3 regions of the Brevibacillus sp. HB1.4B genome follow, and region 3 is predicted to be linked to each of the others. Evidence: a T-box and tRNA genes for the amino acid it is inferred to sense, from the RefSeq annotation. Region 3 holds a T-box; the other regions hold tRNA genes.
What was found. A T-box is a leader RNA that pairs with one kind of tRNA and senses whether it is charged. The one in region 3 lies ahead of argS (arginine--tRNA ligase), so its partner is inferred to be a tRNA-Arg.

Region 1 (6,862 bases), on a different contig from region 3:
ATCCGGCAGTTGAACGTTTCGCAATTCGTCCCGAGACGTTTCGCGAACAGCCTTTGACTGGGGAGGACATCTGCTTGACCGGGAATATCGCTCAAGTAACCATGCTCGGCAACATTACCCGTTACGAGCTGAACATTGGTGATGTTCCTGTACTGGTGGACACTCTGCACCTGTCTTTCGAGCAGGAGCAGATAGGCACAACAAAAACAATGTATGTAGGTCCCAAGGATGTGATTCCGCTTTATGACACTATTGCCTGAAGAACGACAGCAAGTGATACTAGACGAATTGAACCGCCACGGTAAAATTCAGGTGATGAGTCTGGCAAAAAACCTGGCAGTAACACCGGAGACAATACGACGTGATCTGGACCAATTGGAACAGCAACGTTTGTTAAAACGAGTGTACGGAGGAGCTATCCCTTATCATTTGGCGAAGCGTGAACCGCACTTTGAAAAGAAACAGGCGATTCAACAGACGGCAAAAACGAAAATCGGGCAAATCGCGGCAGAACTTTTGTCTGACGGGGATACCATCGCACTCGATGTCGGGACGACAACACTGGAATTGGCACGTGCTATAAAAGGCCTCAACCAATTAACGATTGTCACGAATTCGCTCCCCGCCGCTTCTTTACTAAACGAGCTGTTGGAAGCCAATCAGTTCAACGGTCAGGTCATTATGCTGGGGGGCCTGACCCATCCGGCCCAACAATCGGTTGCTGGGGCGTTTACCTGCGAGCTGCTCTCTCGTTTTCATTTTGATAAAGCGTTTATTTCCTGTGGAGGAATGACGGCTGATGGCTTCACCGACTATGACATGGAAGAAACGCTATGCTCGACCATGATGGTACAGCGGGCAGAGCAAGTCTATGTATTGGGAGACACAACCAAGATCGGTCAAACGCAATTTTTTCGTATTTGCGGCTGGCAGGATGTCAGCGCGGTTATTTGTGACCAGCCGATACCGGATGAATGGCTTTCGTCTGGCATTCAAACTACCTGGATAAGCGAACATCCGGGAAGGAGAGACTTCACATGCTGATCGACTATCATCTTCATCTGGAAGAAGGGCCTTTTTCATTGCGTTGGCTCGACCGTACCAATACTGCCCTCGACCACTTTTATCCACTTACTGAACCTCGACATACCCGCACCTGGCTGCTGGACAGCCTTGCGCGATTAAATAACCGCATGTCTCTGGGGTGCTACGACCCATCCTGGATCGATCTGTATTTACGTGAAGCGTTAAACAAAGGCTTGAAGGAAGTGGGGATTGTCGATCATTTATACCGCTTTCGTGAAGCCCGTCCCTATTTTGAACGGTATCTAGACCTCAGTGATACCGATTTGGGTCGCTTGCAGCGCACTTGGCTTGATCAAGTATGCACCGAGAGTCTTAATGACTTTTGTGTCGCTATTGAGGCAGCAAAGCAGCGTTGGTCGGCAAGCGGTGTGGAGTTGCGGCTGGGGATCGAAGCGGATTACTTTATCGGCGGGGAGGCAGAATTGGAAAGCTTGCTGGCAGGCGCTTCGTGGGATTATGTGATCGGTTCTGTTCATTTTATGCAAGGATGGGGCTTTGACAATCCCGAGACTCGCCATCTGTTTGAGCAGCATGACCTGAAACAGTTATACGCGGACTTTTTCTACACGGTTGAGTGCATGATCAGGAGCAATTTATTTGATTTTGTTGCCCATCTGGACAATCTGAAAGTGTTCTCCTATCGCCCTCTGGAATCAGAGATAGTTCCCTATTACCACCGGATCGCAACTGCTTTGAGAGAAACGGATACAGCGACCGAAATCAATGCGGGCCTGTACTACCGCTATCCTGTTAAGGAAATGTGCCCAAGTCCCGTTTTTCTCGACGTTTTGGTGGCGCATGGTGTTCCACTGACACTCTCGTCCGACGCGCACTTTCCCGACGATATTGGGAGATACGTAGCGGCGAATCTGGAGAACCTCCATTCAATGGGAGTAACGGAGATTGCTACTTTTTCCGGTCGTCAACGGATCATGAAGCCAATCCGTTATGCATCAGCTATTCCAGACGAGAACTGCTGATAGGAACTGGAATGGATAGGATTTGCCGAAAAATGGATATACACATATAATAAGAAAGTAGGTGATCATATTTGTCCCCGTAGCTCAGCAGGATAGAGCAACGGTTTCCTAAACTGTAGGTCGGAGGTTCGAATCCTCTCGGGGACGCCATCGAAGAAAAAACCTTGGTGTATCAAGGTTTTTTCTTTTTTTGTTGAGACGTGTAGCATGCCTCCAATGTATAACGTATATCAAATGACGAACGAAATAAGGGGGGATTTCTTTTGAAAAAAGTGATGGTAGGATGTATGGCTATGGTCTTGGCGATTTTCTTCAGTGGTTGCAGCTCAGATGCGGTCGTACAAAATCAGACTGCCGCGCCACCTGCAAAAGAAGTAATGAACACTGGCACAGAACCGAAACAATCGGTCGACAGCTCTACAAGCTATAACCAAATCGCAAGCTATATGGAAGAAGAGAGCAAGAAAGCTTTCTCCCCCTACTATGAGCTGCTGGAGTTTACACTATCGGATTATGAAGAGAAAACAGTAGATGGAAAAGTAGAAGCGACATTCGCATATCAAGTGAAATACAAAAACTTTGAGAAAGACCCTGACACCGTAGAATACATCAAAGTCGCCAAAGAAAAGAACGATCCCAACTACCAACAGCTGTATGATGAATATTTGCAGCCCAAGGACATGAATTTTCATTTGAAAGCGGTAATGGAAGATGCGGACTCCATAACGCTTTACACCAACGTGAGTCCAAAAGGAATCCAATGGGAGAAGGTAGTTATGTCTGATTTTATCCTGAAGAAATAGGATAGCGACTTGACCGTAGGGCCGCGTACTCACGCGGTCTTATTCATTTTTCTCGCACCAGTACTCATACTCATTGTCGATCCAATCTTTGATATGATCGTAATTCCCCCAAGTATCTTCCACGTGGTACACGCTTGGATCACAATCAAACGCTTCGAGATAATGATAGCGATACTCTCCCGTATCGAAATCGAAGTAAAACATTGCGAACTGGTTTCCTTCTTCATTCAGCATGTCTTTAGCAAATACTCCATCCGTCTTCTCATAAACTTCAGGACCAGTCATCTTCCTTTGTTTAAAATCAGCAATCAGGTTTGCAAAACTCTTTTGAAAATCCTTGCTAACCATATCATTTTCAATCAACCAGCCGATGAAAAAACCTGTATGTACGTATGCCTGTTTTTGAGGCAGATCCTCCTCAAAGTTTTCGTAATGATATTTCGCTTTATCGTATACCGTTGTCACTAGCGAATCCTCTCTTTCTAATTGCCCATTTTTCAAAAATTATACAGGATAGATGTAATCGTAAAAAGCCAAAAGAGGATGAAGAAGGAAGGGTAGGAATTTTGTAGCATTGCCATGATGCGAAGTGGTAGTATTTAACTGTTATATAGAGAAAACCATTGGTTGGTTCATAGAGGGGTTATATTTCATGCGGAATTTGCTTGCCTATTTTCTTAGCGCTGTAATGATTAGTCTAGTAATCCTTCCTGTAGAGCCTGCGTCATCTAGAGGTTCTAGTTCCTCTAGCTCCAGTAGTTCTGGCAGAAGCTCAGGTTCGTCTAGTACCAGCTCCTATTCGTCCGGCAAAAGTTCAGGATCATCTGGTACCAGCTCATATTCGTCGGGCAGAAGCTCAGGGTCATCAAGTACAGGCTCCTATTCGTCCGGCAGAAGCTCGTACTCTTCAGGAAAAAGCTCAGGCTCAGCCAGCAAAAGTTCAAGCTCCTCGATAAAAAGCGCAAAACCGTCAAGCGGTTTCAAATCATCCAAGCCGGTTAAAATCAAAAAAAAGGCTGACGATGACGACGATGATGAAGAAGAAAGCGTGGAAGAAGAGACAAGCCAAGAAGAGGAGACGAGCGAAGAAGCCGCTGCGGAAGAGGAAAGAATCAAGCGGTCCGAACTCTTAATCCAAATCGATAGCGGTACTGGACCATACCATTTACAACCGAATCAATATTATCAATCGACCATTTGGGGTGACCCAACTCATAATGGTCCCCTATACTTTACCGTACATAATAACGGACAGTTAGAAGAGGTAGATGAGAGTGAGATAAATGGGGCAACAGTATTTAACATCCCATACAATTTCGATCCAACTCCATTTGAAAAAGAGTTTTATCTTAATAGCCTGCCAACGGATCAAATCTATGTGGCATCCTTTCAATATCAGGACATTTACATGTTTTTAGACCCAGATGGTATCATTCACTGGCTCCCTAAATATGAAGCCTTAGAGAAAAACCTCCCCATCATAGAAGCAGAAGAGGTACTGCTGTCAGAGCAAACGCTGGAAATGCATAGCAACGAAATGGCCTTGCATAATTTCCCGAAAAACAAAGTCTATCGGAAGAGTATCAATAGGATTCCGAGGTATTTTCTGTTCAATAATGAAGAAAATGTTCAGTTAGTAGGAAAAAAAGAACTTAAGAACTATGAAGTTTTGGAATATGACCAAATGATTGATCCGACTTCTCCTGATCTTATGGGAGAGATCAAAGAAAAAATCCAGGATTCAGGTGTCCCGACAGGATACATATACCAGATGACAGTGAACAATGCCCTGCGGAATTTTATCTATTATGGAAGGGGCTCGGTTGGGTTTGTAAAGAACTTGTCGTCTGTTAAAGAAAATTATATGGTTCGTGATTTTGAACAGGCTGTCCAAAAGATGCGGGAAGAAAAAAAGGAGGAAGAGAAAAGGCAATCGATCTGGAAGCTGTATCTCATTACGGCGGGTACGATTATGCTCGGTATTCTTCCTTTATGGTATTGGTATATGAATAGAAGAAAAAAGAAGAAGAATCAACCGCCTAACAAGATCATGAAGAAAAATACCAACCATACGGGAAAGAAAAAGAATGTAGTGCCTGTAAAGCCAGAAAGAACACCGATTCAACAGCCCCTACCCAAAAAGAAAGAAATAAGAGTAGAAGAAAAAAAGAAGCATGATGGCGGACTGTTTCAGCAATTTGAAGCCGTAAACAAAAAAGAACAGCCAAAAAGCTCTGGAAGCGGGCTATTTGATCAATTTAATTCCTCCAATAGAAACCACTAAAAAGCAAAACCCGTCCTCAGCCGAGCTAGAGACGGGTTATTCATTCCTCTCTTTCTTTGAGAAATCGAATAATGGTCAGAATTTTTTGGGTATGGTAGAATGGATTACCAATAAATGAGAATCGGAGGGAGCATGTCAGATGCAAAATGATAAGCGAATCAACTTCATTAACCCTGAAACAATGCCACCTACGTTTGGCTACACCCATGCGGTGGAGGTTCGGAACGCACGGACGATTTATGTATCGGGACAGGTGGCTCTCAACAGGGAAGGCCAAGTGGTCGGCACAGGCGATTTAGCCGCACAGACAAAACAAGTTTTCGATAATATCCAATTCGCGTTAGAAGCGTCAGGAGTCAGCTTTGAGCATGTAGTGAAATTGACTTTTTTCGTGACCGACATCTCCAAGATGCACATTGTCCGTGAGATTCGAGATCAGTACGTGAATACAGAAACCCCGCCAGCGAGCTCTGCCGTTGAAGTGAGCAAGCTCATCAGGGACGAGCTGTTGATTGAGATTGAGGCTATCGCCGTTGCAGATATATAGTTGTCCCATCCCCCTTCTGTTCGATTATTCATCGTTCAGGAGGGTTTTTTTGTGCTCTTTTGGGAAGATTATGGAGCGAGATAAGCGGATCGGCAATGGTACGTGTCGGCTCTAAATCTTTTGCTAATGGAGTTGGTTGCATGAATTATATCATCGCAGGTATAGGTTTGATTACGGTATTTTTGCTTGCTTGGCTGGCAAGTAGTAATAAAAAGCACATTCGGTATCGCCCTATCCTCATCATGATTCTGATTCAGATCGTGTTTGGTTTGCTGCTGTTGCGAACCAGTATTGGACTCATTTTAATATCAGGCATTGCCAGCAGTTTTTCCGTACTCTTGGAGTATGCCTACGAGGGGATTAATTTTGTTTTCGGTGGTATTGCGAATCCAGGTGCGTCTCCGTTTTTCTTACAAGTTTTGCTGCCGATTGTGTTCGTATCCGCACTGATAGGCATTCTGCAATACACGAGAATTCTCCCTTTATTTATTCATTATGTGGGACTCGTATTGAGCAAAGTGAATGGCATGGGAAAATTGGAGTCGTATAATGCGATTGCTTCGGCGATCGTCGGGCAGTCCGAAGTGTTTATTACCGTGAAAAAACAGCTCAGTGCTATACCTGAAAACAGGCTGTACACATTGTGCGCCTCTGCGATGTCCACCGTGTCTATGTCGATTGTGGGTTCCTTTATGACCATGCTCAAACCAGAGTATGTGGTAGCTGCGTTGGTACTCAACCTATTTGGTGGTTTTATCATTGCTTCTATTATTAATCCGTATAAAGTGAAGCCGGAAGATGACTTGCTCGATCAAGAAAAAGAAGAGAAACAGGCCTTTTTTGAAATGCTCGGGGAGTACATTCTAGATGGATTTAAAGTAGCTGTAGTCGTGGCCGCGATGTTGCTCGGATTTATTGCAATCATTGCGATGGTGAACGGGTTATTCACGGCGGTATTCGGTATCTCGTTCCAAGGGTTGTTAGGGTATGTCTTTGCTCCCCTCGCTTTTCTTATGGGGGTTCCTTGGCATGAAGCCGTACAAGCGGGAAGTATCATGGCCACTAAAATAGTGGCGAACGAGTTTGTCGCCATCCTCGACTTTACGAAAATTCAAGGTCAGTTAAGCGAGAGAACGGTCGCCATCGTGTCGGTGTTTCTGAT
Region 2 (6,862 bases), on a different contig from region 3:
CCATCGCCTGTACCTCTTGCGGTGTACACCCGATTTTGTCTGCAATCCGCTGATAGCGATTGTCCGCCAAATCTTGCAGGTGGTTGCGAACGACCTGAACGATCTTTTCATCATCGAGTGCCAAATGCTCGAGCTGCAGCAAAAGACATTCTTCTAGGCTGCGTGAAGCTACGCCTACTGGATCAAAATGCTGCAAGACGGACAACACGTCCTCAATCTCCAGCATTTCAGCACCTAGGCGCGTACTCGCTTCCTCCAGTGTAATTTCCAAATACCCCTTCTCATCCAGATTCCCGATCAAAAAGAGAGCGATCTGTTTTTGCAGCGACGAGAATCCTTTTACATAGCCGAGTTGACGCTCCAGATGTTCGTACAGCGTCTCCGCACCTTGCTGGACGTAATCCAACGGATTGTAAGTGCTTTCATTTTTCAACGAACCGTACTCACCTGTCGCGCGATTGCCCACAATTTCTTTCCAGTCAATCTCAGGAGCTGGTTTCTCTGCTTTTGCAGAAGCGACTTCTCCAGCAACTTCAAGGTCAAAAACAGGATTTTCATTGGCCTGATCCTGCAAATAGGAGATGAGATCAATGGCTGAATACTGCAATATGGTAATCGCTTGGCGTAATTCCGGCGTCATCACTAATTTCAGTGTTTGTTCTTGAAATAACCCCAATCCCATGTTCATGAAGCCCGCCTCCTTCGCACTTGCTCATGCTGCTCGATGACTCTTTATTTTCATTATATTCGTTCTCTCATGCAATTTTCCTGCCAAATTGATGAAGCAGAACACAAAAAACGTCGAAAGATCTTCACCAATGGACTTTTTCACTCTCGCTTACCTTATCACTAGTTTTTTCTGCTGAACTACTTTTTTTCGTTTGCATTGAGATTCTCGATGTTTTATAATGAAAATTGTCGTCACAATATACGCCTGTAGCTCAGTGGATAGAGCAATGGTCTCCGGAACCATGTGCGGGGGTTCGATTCCCTTCAGGCGTACCATACTAATAAAGACAAAGCGATCTCTTGGACTTCCAGAGGTCGCTTTTTTATGTTGAATCCCCATGGGAACAAAAAAAACAGCCCGATTATGAACTGTTTCTCTTGCGTGACATTTACTCGTTAAAAATCGCCTTGACATCAGGGGACCTATTGATGATTCCTCGTTTTATACAAAAGATAAACAAAAAACGGCGCTCCAATCGCTGCGGTAAAAATCCCAGCTGGTAAATCATGCGGTAAAAACACCGTTCTCCCAATCAAATCAGCCAAGACGACAAGCATCCCACCCAAAACAGCGGAAGCCGGCAGCAAGTAGCCATACGCTGAGCCAACTAGCCTACGCGCAATATGTGGAGCCATCAAACCGATAAAACTGATTCCTCCTGCCACACCGACCGCAGCACCTGCCAGTGCCACACTAATCGCAATCAAGAGCAATCTCTTCTTATCAATTGCTACGCCAATGCCTCTGGCGATATCATCACCGAGCTCCTGGGCATTCAAATAACGGATTTGGAAAATCGTAGCCACGAGAAACAAAAGCGTCCACGGAAGCAACGTCATGACATTTACCCAAGACATACCGTACACCGTTCCAGTCATCCACCCTAGAGCGTTTGAAGCTTTGTGGGTTTGGGTGATCACCATGAAAAAGATCGTTAATGCTCCCATCCCCGCTGATATACATACACCGACAAGCGCGAGGCGAAAAGGTGAGACTCCCTCCTTCCACGCAGTGAGATACGTAAGCGTAGCGGTTAGCAATCCACCGGTCAAGGCCACCAATGGCATCCATTGCACACTTACATCTTTTGCGAATGTGATAAATGCTACCGCTGCTGCCGTCGCTCCCGCTGTAGTTCCGATCAAATCAGGCGAAGCTAACGGATTTCGTACCAAGGACTGTAAGATGGCCCCCGATACCGCCAGGGAAGCCCCCACCATGACTGAAACGACAACGCGAGGCAACCGCCAATCGAGCACGATCAATTCATTCTGTTCACTGCCCGCTCCCACAAAAGCTTTAATGACTTCCCACACAGGAATATGCAAGCTACCTAAGCCAATACTCAATACAATCACAACAGATAACAGCAAAAATAGTATGAAATTAATTCCTAACGCCCGCTTATTTACATGAAACGAGAGCGCTGGCTTCTTGGTCCGAATGACTACATGTCTATGCATACGCCCTCCTCCTGACCAGCGGGATGATAAAGGCCACTCCGATCATGGCGGTTGCTACGCCTACTGGTACTTCCAAACGCATCGGCATCAATACAAGGCGAGAAAGCAAATCAGCGCAGACCAGAAAAGCTCCACCGAAGACGATCGAATAGGGAATCAACCATCGATGATCAAGACCGACTAAAAAACGACAAAGATGCGGGATGATGATGCCCACAAATGCAATCGGTCCGGCGAGCGCGACACTCCCACCTGCCAAGAGCACCACGATCAATATCGCTATAGCTTTTACCAAGATAATCTTTTGGCCCAGACCAGTCGCCACATCATCACCGAGTACCATCAAATTTAACGAACCGGTCAGTAGCATAGCGCCTAACCAGCCTACTAGCAAATAAGGAATGATCATAAAAAAATGATCGAGCTGTCTTCCCTCCACAGAACCAACTAACCAGTAAAAAGCCTCTGTCATCGTCTTTTCTTGCAGCAGCATAAACAGAGAGGTCACAGACGAAGCAAAAGCGGCAACCGCTGCACCCGAAAGTGTCAGCTTAATCGGAGTCATGCCTCCCCGCCCAGCGGAAGCCAACCCGTATACAAGCAGAGCAGTCACACCCGCTCCGATAAAGCCTGCCCACATCATTTTCGACACTGGGAATTGCGAGCCAAAAACAACAATCGTCGTCACAATAGCTGCTGCAGCTCCAGCGTTCACACCAATAAGAGATGGTGAAGCCAAAGGATTTCGAGTCAACGCCTGCAACAAAACACCTGCTACAGCGAGGCTGCTCCCCACCGCTACCGCTGTAAGTGTACGCGGCATTCGGGAAGTCGTAATAATCAAATGTTCCTCTGAACCGGAAAATTGGGTGTATGCCTCTACTGCAGTAATGAGCGAATACCGATTGATTCCGAAAAGGATACTAGCTACCATCACGACTGCCAGGACGACGAGTCCTACTATGAGTACAGTAGTCTTTTGCAGTCGGCTGGACAAAATCACATTCACGCCTGTTCCCTTCTTTCCGTTGCATTCTACCTATTCTGTCTATTCGCTACATATGTATGTAAGTTTCTCCCACTAATCAGTCTAAGCTTGCGGATAGGGCTAGTCAATGATATTGATTTTTATTATCGCTATTGGAAAATTCAGCACAAAAATATCTATACTTTTCCTTTCGTTCCAAAAAATATATTGACACATTGTCATATAAGCATATACAGTAGTGAAGAAAAATGATAATCATTATCAGTTAAAAGGGGGATTTTCCATCATGCGCAAAACTTCCCTGCGTTTGATGCTCGGGGCTATGCTTTCCGCTGTGATGCTCGTAACAGGTTGCGGGGGACAGGCAACGTCTACATCCAGCTCATCTTCTTCTACTCCAGCTGCGTCAACAACTACACCTGCACCGGCAGCGTCTGAAGAGAGAGAAGTAAAACACTTTATGGGGTCAACAAAAATAAAAGGGACTCCTCAGCGAGTGGTCGCTCTTACTAGTGAAAGCACAGAGGCTGTTCTCGCATTAGGGATTACGCCAGTTGGGGCTGTCATGAGTGGCCTCGGTAAACCTGGTGACCCATGGCATCCACATATTAAAGAGAAAATGAAGGATGCAGTTGAATTGGGTGACGAGAACCAACCGAATGTTGAACTGATCGCCAGCCTGAAGCCAGACCTGATTCTGGGAACAAAAGGACGCCAAGGGCAAGAAAAAGTATACGCTCAGCTTTCCGCGATTGCCCCAACCGTCTTCTCCGAGGATCTCGTAGGCAGATGGAAAATCAACTTTGCACTTTACTCCGAAGCGTTGAATAAAAAAGCTGAAGGCGACAAGCTGATGGCTGATTTCGATAAGAAGATTGAAGAGGCAAAAGGAAAACTGGGTGACAAGACGAAGATGAAAGTCTCTGTCGTTCGTTTCGTAGCTGGAAAAACTCGTCTTTACTTGAAAGACACTTTCTCTGGCGTTGTTCTGAGCCAGCTCGGCATTGCTCGACCAGCCTCCCAAGACATCGATGAGTTCAAAAAAGACATTCCAAAAGAGCTCATGGCTGAAATGGATGGCGATGTCATGTTTTACTGGATCGGTGATTATTCCGGTGATGGATCTGCCAATAAATACACCGAGGAATGGATGAAAGATCCGCTCTATCAAAAACTGAATGTCGCGAAAAACAATAAGGCATTCCAAGTTGACGAAGTGATCTGGAACGTAGGTGGCGGTATCCTTTCTGCTGAACTGCTTGTTGATGACATCGTAGAACGCTTCTCCAAACTGTAGGCTATATACTTTCCGATACCGTCAATAAAGCAGGAGTGGTTGAGATAACCACTCCTTTTCTTTTACCTACTGGCATTATTGATCGAGTTCCTTACTTCCAGCAGTATCCTTACTGGGCAGAATCGGATCTATTTGTTCAGGTTTACGCGAATAAGCTTTGTTTGTAACCAAAATCGTCGCACCGATGATGACGATAAAAATGAGCACCAACGCAACGATAAAACCAGTTGTCATGCATACACCCCCGACTTTTTTCTAACTCTCATTATAGCTGATTTCCATGCGAGTCAGAACCTTCATGCATAACCAATTCATTATGGAATAACAAACTATTCCAAATTTTGATAGGAAAATGGGTCTTATATCTCGAATAGTTACGACAACGCTATCTCACTCAAATACTTGATAGACTATGCGGGGGAAATCTGATGAACAAGCTTAATACCCCTTTCTTATGGAAAAAGAAACGCTCAAAAAAGGAAATCACGCAAGTGTTATTTCCAGATCAAATATTAAAAGCATTTTTTCACTTTACGACGGATGCCATCTCGATTAGTGATCTCGATAACAATATCGTCTTGGTGAATCATGCTTTTGAGCAATACTACGGTTGGTCCATGGAGGAGATTTACGCTTCACCGCTCTGCTTCATTCCAGACGAGTATAGGAGCGAGACCAAACAGTTATTTGATGCGGTCAGGAGCATGGGTGTCTTACTAACCAATTACGAAACCATCAGGCAGCGAAAAGATGGCACGAAGATGGATGTCATTCTGTCGGCTGCTCCAATCAAAGATGAAACGGGAAAAATTATTGGTGCTTCCTGTATTACCCGTGACATTTCCGACCGCAAAAAAATTGAAGAGGCCTTGCGTCAAACCGAAGCCAAATATCGTCTCCTCATCGATCATACCCAGGATATCGTGACGATTTATGATTTATCCATGCGACGCATCTATGCATCCCCATCAATCGAGCAATTGGGATTTGTTCCAGCCGAGGTTACTTCCCCTAACAATCTGCAACTCACACATCCAGAGGATATCCCTATGTTCAGGGACAAATTTCAAGAGATCATGGCAACGAAACAACCCGTTCATTTCGAGACGCGCTCTATGGATAGGAACGGAAACGAGGTTTCCTTCGAAACACGCGGTATCCCCATTTTAAGCGCGGTAGGAGACGTACAAAACATCATGTTAGTCTCGCGAAATGTCACAGAACGCAAATACTCTGAGGCCGCCTTGTTTAAAAGCGAGAAAACGAACAAAATCATCTCGGAATACACAGATGATCTTATTCTAATTACGGACAAAAACGGGGATATCCTCTATCTCTCCCCTTCTCATTCACGCGTAATCGAAACGAGTGAAAATTGCCGTCAGCTCACCTTTGCTGACATTCATCCAGAAGATCGGCAAACAGTCATTGACCACTTTCATCATTTGCTGGTGACCCAAGAACCAAAGATATGCGAGTTCCGTTTCCAAACGAAAAATAACAAATGGATCTTTCTCGAATCAAAGGGTGCCCCCATCCTGACGAAAACGGGAGATTGTGATGGCTTTATCATCGTATCGCGGGATATTACAGAACGCCGAAATAACGAGGAATTATTACGGAAGGCTGAAAAGCTGTCCGTGATTGGGGAGTTGGCTGCTGGGATCGCCCATGAGATTCGCAATCCCCTAACATCCTTGAAAGGCTTTATCCAATTTCTTTATCCGAGCATGAATGATAACCAGCAGTACGCTGATATCATGCTCTCTGAACTGGACCGGATCAATTTTATTGTGAGTGAATTGCTAGTCTTGGCAAAGCCTCATAGCATTCAAATCAAGCCTCTTCCGCTCATCCCTTTGCTGGAAAGCGTCTTGGCACTATTGAGGTCGGAAGCAAACTTGAAAAACATCGATTTCTGTACCGCATTTGCTTACCATCCGATCATTGCGGGAGAAGAAAACCAGCTCAAGCAAGTCTTTATCAATATCATTAAAAATGCCATTGAAGCGATCGACGGACATGGAGAGGTTCATATTGCCACCGCCTTAAAAGACAATCATCAGGTGCTCATTACGCTCACGGATACAGGCTGTGGAATCTCTGAAGAAATGATTCACAAGCTGGGTGCCCCCTTTTTCACGACAAAAGAAAACGGGACTGGCCTCGGCCTCATGATCAGCAGCAAAATCATGAAAGACCACAACGGTAGCCTGGAAATTAAAAGCAGGGAGCACGAAGGTACAGTGGTAGAGATTACACTGCCGATTGTACAGGACCAAATTGGGTCATCCTAGAAAGGTGTACATCCCATTATCAGCGGAGGTGCCCTATGGATTTCACCAAAATGAGCACAAGTGAGTTTGTGGCCAAAATTCGCGAAT
Region 3 (6,862 bases):
TGCTTTTGCTCCTTCTGCTCTTTTCTGGCTCGCTGCTTCCTTTTCATCCTTCAACAGAAGGCTATACCATTCCAATGCTTGACCATTGCCAGTGATCACAAGAGAAACTTTATGCCCCTCTTTGTTCGTTTTCCCCAAGATGAATGACATGCCATCGTGGTTCTTTTCTTTATCCAAAAGAAGAAGGGAGGGGTTCAAATCGGGCACGGTATCTGTCAGCTTGGTGAAAAAAGCTTGTTCACTCGTATTCAATCGCCCGAAAAACGCGACTTGCTCACGTTCGTCAATTCCAACCGACAATACGTCGAACGGAACGGGCTGGCCGTTTTCCATACGTTGATAATTCACGCTCATCCATGGGCCTTTTACCTTATACTCGTCCGTATAGATCTGAGTCTCGACGAGCTGATAGGTCTTACTTTCCTCCTCCAAAAAAGCTTGAAGAAATGCGCTTGCTGCTTTCTCCGCAGTCTTGGCTGATGGCAATTTCTCTTCCTTCTGTTCTCCTCGATCACCATCAATTGTAAAGCTCTCAATTTGTCCTGTCTGTATATCATAAGCAACATTGGCACGCGCATTATCGCCTTCCAGTAACATTAAGTCACTGATTCCATGGCTTGTACGATCCACCCTGATTGTCATCTTGCTCAAAGCTGGAATCACCTTTTTCAATGGTAAAACAGCCTCTTCCGGCGACACCTTTACGTTGTTCTGATTGGCCTCCGTTTTCTTTTTATCCCTTGCAGTCGTTGCGACCGCATTCGTTACATTTTTTCCACTGGGCATCTGTGAAAACCAACCTTGTTGCTGCAAGCCCACGGCTGTTACCGCCAAGCAAGCTACCAAGGAGCCAGCCATGAATATCCTGTTCCGATTCTTGTGTTTATCTCGTGCAATCGCATCTCTGATCCGCGATTCCATTTCTTTTGTAAACCTCACTTCCTCCACAGATTTCTCACTTGCACTCCGTACCACTTCGCGAATTTGCTTATCTACATCCATTCCAATCCCTCCTTTTCACACAATGCCTTAAAATGTTTTCGGGCCCGTGACAATTGGGTTCGTACGGCATCTTCTGAAATATCCAACACTTGCGCAATCTCTCTTATCGACAAATCTTCATAGTAATGAAGTACCATGACTTTTCGGTACAGCGGCGAGAGCTTCATCACCTGCTCCGCTACCTGTACCTTGCTCATTCGTCCGATGACTGCCGCTTCAACGTTTGCGGTGTCGGCCTTCTCCGGGGGTGCTTCCTCTTTGGAGAGGTATGTAGAAAAAATCTGGCGAAAGGACCACGAACGCAAATATTTGCGGGACTCGTTGATCGCAATTCGGTAAAGCCACGTTTTTACGCTACTCTGATGGCGGAACTGATCCAGACCCCGATACGCCTTCAGGAACACTTCCTGGGTAATGTCTTCCGCGATTCCCCGGTCCTTGACGATCAAGTAGGCGAGCTGCACGATGTTGTCTCCGTACTCGCTCATGAGTCTCGTCAGCTTCTCCTCGTTGGTCAGTTGCAGCGTCCAGTCCGCTTCGCTACTTTTGGCACTTGCATTCACGCGCTGTTCACCTCCTTGTTTCGTGTTGATATGTATTTGATCCAGCTGGCTTATTTTTGTGACAAGATTATCCAATTGTTTTATCAATCATCCTTTTCCCTGCTTCCACTGCTGCACTCCGTTGCGTTGCTTTCATTGTCAGAGCACATTGCTTTTGCTATCATGAGGCTTATTGTAGAGCGAAAGGAACGAGATGACATGGCTGACTTGCAAGCACGTGAAAAAGACAAATTTCTGTCCTGTTTAGAGACCATAAAAGAACTATCCAAATCCGAATTTGAAACGTATTCCATCGTTAAGAATACCGAAACTGGGGAACATTATCTCCACTATTTTTTGTCCCACATTAACTTGTCCGAGGGAGGCAGAAGAGACGATTACGATCACTTCCTGCCGATTGAATCCGACGATATTTTAGCGATTATGTTTGGCGAACAGCCTTACCAGTTTCCGGAGAACTGGCGCTCCGCTTATTTGCGCAGTGGGAATGACAATCGATTGATCCCGTTCGATCCATCGGAAAATTACGATCTGGACGATGCCGCTGCTGCCGAGCTGGCCATGCTCGAAAAGCTGGAACAGTACAAAGAGCAAATGATGAACGCGGATAACCTCAGCGCGGAAGAAAGAGAAGAGCTGACCAAACAATATTTCGCGGAATTAGATAAGATTTTGCAAAAACCGGAACAGTGAGTTGCATCCTGACGGTTAAAACAGCTATAATTCTAGAGAAACAAACGAATCGTTGATGAGGAAAGTACTCCTTGTGCGAGGCTGTAGCGAGTCGGGGACGGTGTGAGCCCGATGCCAAACCATGTGAGGAAACGCCCCTCGGAGATGCGGCCTGAACATCCTACGCCAGTCAATATGGGCAACGGATCGTGTAGGGCTATGCCGGGACTGCCCGTTACAGCAGGTCAAGCGGTTTTTGTCTTCCAAGTTTACTGGAAGGGAAAAACAACAAGAGTGGCACCGCGGGAGTATAACCTCTCGTCTCTTTTTCACAGGAGACGTAGAGGTTTTTTTATTTGAAAGGAGTAGAAATTTTAGATGAGCTACAAACACCAAGTCGCTGAAAAGATTGCCGCTACGCTCTCCTCGATGGGCGTAGACACACTGACAAAAGAAGCCGTATACGGCATGCTGGAAACACCACCAAACCCTGCAATGGGCGATGTGGCCTTCCCTTGCTTCCAATTGGCAAAAGCATTGCGCAAAGCCCCACCGATGATCGCAGCAGAGCTGGCTGGACAGCTCTCCGGTGCACCATTGCGTGAATCACAAGCAGTTGGACCGTATGTGAACCTGTTCCTGGACCAAGAAAATGTGGCAGAGCAAGTAATCGGAACCATCATTACGCAAGGCAGCACATATGGAAGCAGCAATGTCGGTCAAGGACGCAAAGTACCAATCGACCTCTCCTCACCGAATATCGCCAAGCCGTTTTCCATGGGGCATCTGCGCTCTACTGTAATCGGAAACGCGATTGCCAACATCATGGAAAAGCAAGGCTACGAGCCAGTGCGCATCAATCACTTGGGTGACTGGGGTACGCAGTTCGGTAAACTGATCGTTGCGTACCGCCTCTGGGGTGACGAAGCAAAGGTAAAAGCAGAACCAATCAAGGAGCTGCTCAGCCTCTACGTTCGCTTCCACGAAGAAGTCGAAAACGATTCTACGCTGGAAGACCAAGGCCGTGAATGGTTCAAAAAGCTCGAGGATGGCGACGAAGAAGCACAGCATCTGTGGAAATGGTTCCGTGATGAGTCCCTCAAGGAATTCATGAAGATCTACGACCTGATGAACGTAGCCTTCGACTCCACACACGGTGAAGCATTCTACAACGACAAAATGGATCGCGTTGTTACGTTGCTCGAGGAAAAAGGTCTCTTGACTGAATCCGACGGTGCGATGGTCGTGAACCTCGATGAATACAACATGCCGCCATGCCTGATCAAAAAATCAGACGGCGCTACCCTGTACGCTACGCGTGATTTGGCTGCTGCCCTCTTCCGCCACGAATCGTACGATTTTGCAAAAGCACTCTATGTCGTAGGGAACGAGCAACGCCTCCACTTCCAGCAGCTCTATAAAGTGTTGGAAAAAATGGGCTATGCTTGGTCCGCAAATATGCACCACATCCCATTCGGCATGATGCTCAAGGACGGCAAGAAAATGTCCACGCGTAAAGGGAAAGTGGTTCTCTTGGAAGAAGTGTTGGCACAGGCCATTTCTGATGTCCAAAAAGTCATCGAAGAGAAAAACCCTACGTTATCCAATAAAGAAGAGGTGGCTCGTCAAGTCGGGGTAGGCGCAGTTATTTTCCATGACTTGAAAAACTTCCGCCTGAATGATGTCAACTTCTCCTGGGAAGAGATGCTGACCTTCGAAGGGGAAACAGGACCATACGTGCAATACGCACACGCTCGTGCATGCTCACTCTTGCGCAGAGGTGGCTACCAGCCAGCAACGACAGTGAACCTGGCTTCCGGTGCACTTGACAGCAAAGAGGCTTGGGCAGTGATTACCCTCTTGAACGCGTTCCCAGAGGTAATCGAACGTGCTGCCGATAACTTCGATCCGTCGCAAATCGGCAAGTATGTAATCGACCTAGCGCAAACGTTCAACAAGTTCTATGCGAATGTACGCATCCTGGCTGAAGAAGAAGATGTGAAAGCATCCCGTCTCCAGCTCGTAGCAGCAGTCGTTGCTGTACTAAAGGAAGGTCTGCGTCTGCTCGGTTTGGCTGCTCCAGAAGAAATGTAAGAAAGAATACGAAAAGCCGGTTGCCTTCCTCTTGCGGGGAAGCTCCGGCTTTTTTGATAGTCCCGTGTCATCATCATTCATCTGTGAGATAATGAAACGATGGCAGATGAATGAGGTGATCAACGATGGGAAGACGTGTACATTTTGGAAAGACGGATTTTACCTTGCGTCTCACTGGCTTGCATACCTTCTTAGCCTTGAAGAGCACCATCACGTTACCGTATCAATCGATCAAGCATGTCGAGGTCGGTTCTTTTGTTCCGCCAAAATGGATGTTGCGCATGCCAGGGACGTCTATAGCTCCATTGAACATATATGAAGGAAGCTTTCAGCATGGAAATGAATGGTACTTCCTTTCTTTTGCCCAGACTGATTCGTTGTTGATTCTAGAAGTAGAGGGTCATGTTAAATATCAGCATGTCATTGTACAGCTGGAAAACCCAACAGAAGTAGCGGCCACATTGCGAAAATACTTACACGAACAATAGGTCCCCTAATAAGCGATCACACTTTCATGGCAAAAAGCCCCGACATATCAATGTTCGGGGCTTTTTCATATGCACATGAGAATTTTACATCGTCAAATTTTCATAGATCACTGACATCCCCATGCCACCTGCCATGCATAGCGTCACCATGCCATACTTCTCTCGTCTGCGCATCATTTCGTTCATCAACGTCACTGTCAGTTTAGCACCAGTAGCTCCCACAGGGTGACCCAAGGCAATCGCGCCTCCATTGACATTCACCTTGCTCGTGTCCAGCTCCAGGCATTTGATTACAGACAAAGCCTGGGCGGCAAATGCCTCGTTCAATTCGATGAGTCCAATGTCACCCTGCGTCAATCCCGCTTTCTCCAGAACCTTCTGCGTGGCGGGCACTGGTCCGATTCCCATCACCCCAGGTTCGACGCCTGCGCTTGCAAAAGCCTTGATTTTCACGAGCGGAGTCAAACCCGCTTCCTCCGCCTTTTCACGAGACATCATCAATACAGCGGCTGCGCCGTCATTCATCGGACACGCATTTCCGGCAGTGATGGTTCCTTCATTTTGAAAAACACTTTTCAGCTTAGCCAGCTCTTCCAGCTTGATATCATGGCGAACGGATTCATCTTGCGCAAATACGCGGGTGCCTTTGCGATCCTTGATTTCAATCGGTACGATCTCACTCTCGAACGTACCCGCTTCGATTGCTGCCGCTGCTCTTACGTGACTCTCGTAGGCATAACGATCCTGCTCCTCACGGGAAATACCGTACTGTACAGCCAGCCGTTCTGCGGTCATGCCCATATGCTCACCAGTCAACGAGCAGATCAAGCCATCGGATAAGAGAGCGTCCTCCATGGACAAATTGCCAAATTTGCTGCCCCAGCGGTTCTTCACGAGGTAGGGAACATTGCTCATGGACTCCACTCCCCCCGCAATCACCACATCCTCTTGACCTGCTGCTATGGCTAGCGCACCGTTGCCAATCGCCTTCAATCCTGAACCACATGCTTTGATGACGATGTGACCATAGACATTGCGTGGAAATCCCGCCAGCTGCGAGCTGATACGTGCAGCATTGAGTCCTCCCCCATGTACGTAACCATTGCCAAAAATCACTTCATTGACTTGTTCCTTCGGCAAATCAACCTTATTCATCAAGCCTTCCAACACTTGCCGCCCCAGCTCTGTTGCCGGTACGTCACGTAGGCTCTTCCCGAATGCACCCACTGCACTGCGCACACCCGCGACTATGACCACATCTTTCATGCCACAGCTCCCTTTCGTTTTCTGTCATTACAGTACACGGTTCAAAAATTCTCTCGTGCGCTCTTCTTTCGGGTTGTTGAAAATTTCTTGGGGTCTAGCCATCTCGATGATCTTGCCTTGATTCATAAACGCAACCCAATCGGCCACTTCCTTGGCGAACCCCATTTCGTGCGTCACAATAATCATCGTCATTCCTTCTTGCGCGAGCTGCTTCATTGTCTCTAGCACTTCCCCTACCAGCTCTGGGTCAAGCGCTGAGGTTGGTTCGTCGAAAAGCATGATCTCAGGCTTCATCGCCAGCGAACGAGCAATTGCCACGCGTTGCTTTTGTCCACCGGAGAGGCTGGACGGGTAGGCGTCTGCTTTTTCAGAAAGACCTACCTTTTGCAGCAGCCGGAGCGCTTCCTGCTTCGTTTCTTCCTTGTCCGCTTTCTTAGCAATCAGCGGTGCCTCCATGATGTTTTCCAGTACCGTTTTATGCGGAAACAGATTGAAGTGCTGGAACACCATGCCTACCTTTTGCCGTACTTTGGTCAATTCATCTTTTTTCGGGTCGATGCTTTTCCCTTCGATATAGATCTCTCCGCCGTCCTTGATCTCCAGAAAATTAATGCATCGAATCAATGTGCTTTTCCCCGATCCACTGGCACCGATCAAGACGACGACCTCGCCCTTTCCGACTTGCAAGGTAACATCCTTGAGAACTTCCACTTTTCCGAAGCTTTTCTTCAAATTTTGCACGCGTATCATTTCTCTTTGCTTTTCCATCGTCTTTCC

Region 1: it has a tRNA-Arg gene. The T-box ahead of argS (arginine--tRNA ligase) is inferred to sense a tRNA for this amino acid. The anticodon was not compared.
Region 2: it has a tRNA-Arg gene. The T-box ahead of argS (arginine--tRNA ligase) is inferred to sense a tRNA for this amino acid. The anticodon was not compared.

What each region holds. Positions count from the first base shown of each region.
Region 1 covers NZ_JABSUT010000022.1:15,354-22,215, forward strand. The annotation lists gene HP398_RS30275 (ABC transporter ATP-binding protein) at 1-260, shown strand, start outside; gene HP398_RS30280 (DeoR/GlpR family DNA-binding transcription regulator) at 244-1,044, shown strand; gene HP398_RS30285 (histidinol phosphate phosphatase domain-containing protein) at 1,038-2,066, shown strand; tRNA gene HP398_RS30290 (tRNA-Arg) at 2,140-2,216, shown strand; gene HP398_RS30295 (hypothetical protein) at 2,330-2,869, shown strand; gene HP398_RS30300 (DUF7832 domain-containing protein) at 2,909-3,334, opposite strand; gene HP398_RS30305 (hypothetical protein) at 3,459-5,153, shown strand; gene HP398_RS30310 (RidA family protein) at 5,293-5,700, shown strand; gene HP398_RS30315 (NupC/NupG family nucleoside CNT transporter) at 5,841-6,862, shown strand, end outside.
Region 2 covers NZ_JABSUT010000011.1:267,890-274,751, forward strand. The annotation lists gene rpoN (RNA polymerase factor sigma-54) at 1-688, opposite strand, end outside; tRNA gene HP398_RS24660 (tRNA-Arg) at 931-1,005, shown strand; gene HP398_RS24665 (FecCD family ABC transporter permease) at 1,153-2,193, opposite strand; gene HP398_RS24670 (FecCD family ABC transporter permease) at 2,186-3,202, opposite strand; gene HP398_RS24675 (ABC transporter substrate-binding protein) at 3,468-4,478, shown strand; gene HP398_RS24680 (hypothetical protein) at 4,554-4,712, opposite strand; gene HP398_RS24685 (PAS domain-containing sensor histidine kinase) at 4,907-6,775, shown strand; gene HP398_RS24690 (DUF4023 domain-containing protein) at 6,811-6,862, shown strand, end outside.
Region 3 covers NZ_JABSUT010000017.1:39,491-46,352, reverse strand. The annotation lists gene HP398_RS28625 (YcdB/YcdC domain-containing protein) at 1-1,002, opposite strand, end outside; gene HP398_RS28620 (sigma-70 family RNA polymerase sigma factor) at 993-1,565, opposite strand; gene HP398_RS28615 (hypothetical protein) at 1,581-2,258, shown strand; T-box leader at 2,302-2,566, shown strand; gene argS (arginine--tRNA ligase) at 2,616-4,331, shown strand; gene HP398_RS28605 (hypothetical protein) at 4,457-4,819, shown strand; gene HP398_RS28600 (thiolase family protein) at 4,904-6,085, opposite strand; gene HP398_RS28595 (amino acid ABC transporter ATP-binding protein) at 6,113-6,853, opposite strand.